Linked DNA regions of Priestia megaterium. The protein of the gene in region 2 binds, or shares a complex with, the protein of the main gene of each other region. Links are inferred from orthologs where the notes say so. Each region holds a gene or a part of one and is shown on either strand. Other genes may lie near its edges.

Region 1 (3,019 bases), 160 kb from region 2 along the record:
CTCTCAAAAATAGGTGCGGGATTTGCTCCTGTTATGGAAACAACCGGAACGCCTTCTTCTACTGCTACGTCGAGAAGTTCTTTATAAGAACCTTCTGTTTGACCTCCAACAGCAAAATTAACGCCAAAAGGACGCTCAGTTAAAGAACGTACTTTCTTAATTTCAGCTCGAAGTTTCTCAGGTGTTCGGAGCGTCATAGCTGTAATTTGTCCAAGCCCTCCTGCATTTGAGACAGCAGCAGCAAGTTCTGCGTACGCTAAATACGCCAGACCTCCTTGTACAATTGGATATTGAATTTCTAATAAATCTGTTACCCGTGTTTTCATCTATGTATCCCCTCTCCTTTTATTTTCTTATTTATGAATACTTATTCATAATCATAACAAGAAAATAACGGATTTCCTACGAAAAAATTCCAACATTTCTGTTTGCTTCAACTTTTGATAGGGTACACATTTTGTAATGATTATTAATTGAAGGTCAAGGAGGAAGACAGGTATGACAAAAAAGCACCCTGTAAATGAAAAAAGCAAGCAAGAACAGCTCGAGCAGTTTAAAACAGATGATCGAAACCAAGCGCTCACAACCAATCAAGGGTTAAAGCTTTCCGAAGATGAATTTTCTTTAAAAGCGGGTGAACGTGGTCCAACCCTTATGGAAGACTTTCATTTCCGTGAAAAAATGACGCATTTTGACCACGAGCGCATTCCTGAACGCATCGTTCATGCGCGCGGCTTCGCTGCTCACGGAGAATTTGAACTGTATGACTCTCTCAGTGAATATACAAAAGCTAAATTTTTACAGAATCCGTCTGTAAAAACACCTGTATTTGTCCGTTTCTCTACTGTAGCAGGTTCTAAAGGTTCAGCTGAAACGGTGCGCGACGCCCGTGGTTTTGCAACAAAATTTTATACAGAAGAAGGAAACTATGACTTAGTTGGAAATAACATTCCCGTGTTCTTTATCCAAGATGCGATTAAATTCCCGGATTTAATTCACGCTGTTAAGCCTGAGCCACACAACGAAATGCCGCAGGCGGCTTCAGCACATGATACGTTTTGGGATTTTGTCGCCAATAACCAAGAGTCTGCTCACATGGTCATGTGGTCAATGTCAGACCGTGCAATTCCACGCAGCTTGCGTATGATGGAAGGCTTCGGCGTACATACTTTTCGCTTAGTTAATGCAGAAGGAAAAGCTCATTTTGTCAAATTCCACTGGAAGCCTGTGCTCGGAACGCATTCCCTTGTTTGGGACGAAGCTCAAACCATTTCTGGGAAAGACCCTGATTTTCATCGCCGCGATTTATGGGAGTCGATTGAAAACGGAGATTATCCTGAATATGAGCTAGGGCTTCAAATCATAGCTGAGGAAGATGAATTTAAGTTCGACTTTGACATTCTCGATCCAACTAAGCTTTGGCCAGAAGAAGACATTCCCGTCAAATTGGTTGGAAAAATGACCTTAAATCGAAATGTAGACAACGTATTTGCCGAAACGGAACAAGTCGCATTCCATCCGGGGCATGTGGTACCGGGAATTGATTTTTCCAATGATCCTCTCTTACAAGGGAGATTGTTTTCATACACGGATACCCAGCTTATTCGTCTGGGCGGTCCGAATTTTCATGAACTTCCAATCAACCGTCCAGTATGCCCGTTTCATAACAATCAACGAGACGGCTACGGACGTCAAACGATTAACAAAGGGCCTGTCAGCTATCACAGAAACTCTCTTGCAGCCAATACGCCGGCTCCTGTCCCAGAGTCAGAGGGCGGTTATGCTCACTATCAAGAAAAAGTGGAAGGAAGAAAAGTTCGAAGCCGAAGCGAAAGTTTTAAAGACCACTTTTCACAGGCAACGCTATTTTGGAATAGCATGAGCGACCCTGAAAAAGAGCATATTATCAGTGCTTTCAGCTTTGAGCTTGGAAAAGTGAAAAGCAAGTCTGTTCAGCAGCAGGTCGTTGATATGTTTGCCAACGTCAGTACAGTGCTAGCTAAACAAGTAGCACAAGCGATTGGTGCAACGCCTCCATCAGGAGAAGACGCGCCAGTGACCAAGTCATCTCCGGCTCTTAGTCAGGAACAGACGATTAAAAAGCCGAATACGCGTAAAGTAGCTGTCATTCTAGCTAATGACTTTAGCAGTGACCTACCACAAGTGTTAAACAGTTTAAAACAACAGGGCATTCAGCCTGAAATTGTAAGCACAACCCTCCAAAACGTAAAAGGAACAGACGGGTTAGAACTTGAAGTACAGCACACGTTCTTAACAAGTGATTCTGTCTTATTCGATGCGGTTTATGTTGTCGGAAGTTCGTCAGCTGATGAGAAGTTTCGTAAAGAAGCACTGACGTTTGCTCAAGAAGCATTCGAGCATTTTAAACCAATTGGCGCGACAGATGAAGGTGTTAAGTGGCTGAAAGCTTCTGGCTTAGATAGTAGTCCCGGTGTCGTAACTGGAGAAACTACACGCTTTACAGATGAGTTTATTGAAGCTATTTCAGCTCACCGCCACTGGAATCGTCACGTTATATAAATAAAAAAAGCCTTTGAAATCAATGATTTCAAAGGCTTTTTTTATTAAACTGATTTTCTAAATGCCATAACGTGCAAATCTTTTACCGGATAAAAATCGTTATCAGGAAAGCGAACGTAACCTCTTTTAGTGTACAGCTTAATGGCATGTTCCATTGAATTATCTGTATGTAAACCTAAATAAGAACACCCTAGCTCCCGAGATTTTTTTTCACACGCTTCAAGAAGCGCATTGGCGACTCCTTTTCGGCGATGAGACGGAGCAACTGCCAGCAGACGAATTTCAGCCCATGGAAATGGCTTTAACAACCCTCCATATACATCCGTATTCGGCGGATAAAACAAAACGCTTCCTGCCATTTCTCCATCGATTTCAGCTACAATGCACTCAAATTTCTTTTCTTCACTCAAGGTATGTAAAATTCCCTTTCGATATCTTTTCCAGTGTGCTTCTGATTTTACAGCTGCATATTGCTCAT
Region 2 (2,813 bases):
GACGTATGAAATGGAAAAAATGTTTAAGCGAGTGATGTAGGCAATGCGGCTAGCTGCAGCTAGCCGTTTTGTTGAATAAATCATGGCCATTTGGATAAAATGGAATGATGTGAATGCCTATAGATGAAAGTAGTGTTGTTATGACGGGAGAGAAACCAAAACTTATTGTCATTATTGGACCAACTGCGGTTGGTAAAACAAAATTGAGCATTGAACTTGCCAAACAGTTAGACGGAGAGATTATTTCAGGTGATTCAATGCAAATTTATAAAGGGATGGATATCGGAACAGCGAAGGTGTCAGAAGAAGAGATGCAGGGTATTCCCCATTACCTGATCAATATTAAGGAGCCAGATGAATCGTTTTCTGTGGCAGAATTTCAAGAGATTGTAAGAAAACAAATCGATGATATTCATGCTAGAGGAAAAATGCCGATGATTGTTGGAGGGACGGGTCTTTATATTCAATCCGTTATTTATGATTATCAGTTCACAGAAACTCCTAGTGATGAAAAAGTTCGTGAACGAATGGAAATATTTATTAAAGCTCATGGCATTGATCCCCTGTATGAAAAGCTAAAAGAAATTGACCCAGACAGTGCAGCTGCTATCCATAAAAATAACCATCGCCGTGTAATCAGAGCGCTTGAAGTTTATGAAGTAACGGGCAAAAAATTCAGTGACTATACAAAAGAACAGTCGCAAGAGTTATTATATGACGTAAGCATTATTGGACTTACAATGGATAGAGACGTATTATATGAGAGAATTAATCACCGAGTCGATATGATGATGCAGGCTGGACTGCTTGATGAAGTCAAATCATTGTACGAAAGTGGTCTGCATGATGTACAATCAATTCAAGCTATCGGCTACAAAGAGCTGTATGCTTATTTTGAAGGACGCTGTACGCTCGAAGAAGCTGTTGAACAGTTGAAACAAAATTCCCGCAGATATGCAAAGCGTCAGTTAACGTGGTTTCGAAATAAAATGCCTGTAAAATGGATAGAGATGGAAGTTGACAAATTTCCCGAAAAGTTTGCTGAAATTTTTACATATATTGCAGGAAAGCTGAAGAAAGAAGCGAATTAAGTAAACAGATAGAGAAACGAGGAGGCCGAATAATGAAACAATCAGTTAATATTCAAGACCAATTTTTAAATCAATTACGTAAAGAAAATATCTATGTGACGGTATTTCTTTTAAATGGTTTTCAATTAAGAGGACTAATTAAAGGATTTGATAACTTTACTGTGTTAATTGAATCTGAAGGAAAACAGCAGCTGATTTATAAACATGCTATTTCGACATTTGTACCAAATAAAAATATTACAGTAGAACTTGAATAGAGATTAAAGAGAAGCATCCGCATAATCGGATGCTTTTTTTATGCAAATAAAGGCTTAAAAAAGTTTCTTAACATTGTTTTTACTCATCGAACATAAACCTTATAATAGACGATTATTTCTTCGGTAATAAGAGATCATTGTCTTCGTATCGTTCATCGCATGCAGCTATGCGATACAGAGAAGTGGGATGAAACGAGAGGTGAACATGGTGGAGCAGCCGATAACTCTTAAAAATAATGGGCAAATTAATATCATTTTAAATAATGAAACAAAAAAGGAAAAATCGTATACGACATCAATTCCGCGTCCTGCCAAAAAAGCTGTGATAAATCATGAGCCGCTTCGGGAAATTGAACGAGAAATGAGCGGACTGGTTGGAATGGAAGAATTGAAAAAAATGATAAAAGAAATATATGCGTGGTTATATATTAACAAAAAAAGAGAGGAACAGGGCTTAAAAGCGGGAAAGCAGGCGCTGCATATGATGTTTAAAGGGAATCCAGGAACAGGGAAAACGACGGTAGCCCGCCTGCTAGGTAAATTATTTTTGAATATGAACATCTTGTCTAAAGGACATTTAATTGAAGCAGAGCGGGCAGATTTAGTTGGAGAATACATTGGTCATACCGCTCAGAAAACGAGAGATCTTGTAAAAAAAGCGCTTGGAGGTATTTTATTTATCGATGAGGCTTATTCTCTTGCAAGAGGGGGAGAAAAAGATTTTGGAAAAGAAGCGATTGATACATTGGTCAAACATATGGAAGATTCAAATGATAAGTTTGTATTGATTTTAGCTGGTTATCCAAGAGAAATGGAAAATTTCTTAAGTCTTAATCCAGGACTGCGCTCTAGGTTTCCGTTTATTTTTGATTTTCCGGATTATGATGTGAATGAACTGATGGACATTGCGGGTCACATGATGAATGATAGGCAGTATCAGTTTAGTACAGAGGCCTATAAAAAGCTAAAAGATCATTTCATGGACGTGAAGTACAATCAGACGCCTAGGGATTTTAGTAACGGTAGATATGTACGAAACATTATCGAACGTTCCATACGTACTCAATCCATGAGGCTTTTAGAAGAAGAAAGCTATGAGCGCAATGAGCTTCTCACTTTAACGTCAAGCGATATTCAGCTGTAAAAAAAAGCCTTTCGTCACGAAAGGCTTTTTTTCTACATATTTGGTTGTCGAATCGTTTTGATCGGCAGGCGCCATTTGTAAATATATGAACACATCCGAAGACCTACAAGTAAGATAAATAACGTATAAAGTTCTACAGGCGTGTTTGTAATATGCAGTCCTACGCTAAATCCTGCGATAATCGCCCATACCGCATAAATTTCATCTTTAAGAACAGTAGGCTTTCGACGTGCTAATAAATCTCGAATAATACCCCCGCCGCTTCCTGTTAAGACCGCAGCTACAATAACCGCGCTAAGCGGATGGTTCATATGAGTGGCA

What was found. The genes of interacting proteins can lie anywhere in the genome.
Region 1: the proteins of hfq (region 2) and LIS78_RS20085 are in contact, whole or in part, in a crystal structure (PDB 3VU3), measured with the Escherichia coli proteins. The link is inferred for Priestia megaterium from one-to-one orthologs.

What each region holds. Positions count from the first base shown.
Region 1 is NZ_CP085442.1:3,863,247-3,866,265, forward strand. What follows is about bases 79-3,019. They hold LIS78_RS20085 (catalase), read left to right. Parts: upstream 79-498; coding sequence 499-2,541; downstream 2,542-3,019. Other genes in these bases: LIS78_RS20080 (NAD(P)H-dependent flavin oxidoreductase), read right to left, coding at 79-326; LIS78_RS20090 (GNAT family N-acetyltransferase), read right to left, coding at 2,586-3,019. Also shown: more of LIS78_RS20080, read right to left, coding at 1-78.
Region 2 is NZ_CP085442.1:4,022,151-4,024,963, reverse strand. What follows is about bases 1-2,735. They hold hfq (RNA chaperone Hfq), read left to right. Parts: upstream 1-1,123; coding sequence 1,124-1,348; downstream 1,349-2,735. Other genes in these bases: LIS78_RS20915 (trimeric intracellular cation channel family protein), read right to left, coding at 2,525-2,735; spoVK (stage V sporulation protein K), read left to right, coding at 1,536-2,492; miaA (tRNA (adenosine(37)-N6)-dimethylallyltransferase MiaA), read left to right, coding at 141-1,091; mutL (DNA mismatch repair endonuclease MutL), read left to right, coding at 1-40. Outside these bases: more of LIS78_RS20915, read right to left, coding at 2,736-2,813. UniProt on the Escherichia coli protein: RNA chaperone that binds small regulatory RNA (sRNAs) and mRNAs to facilitate mRNA translational regulation in response to envelope stress, environmental stress and changes in metabolite concentrations.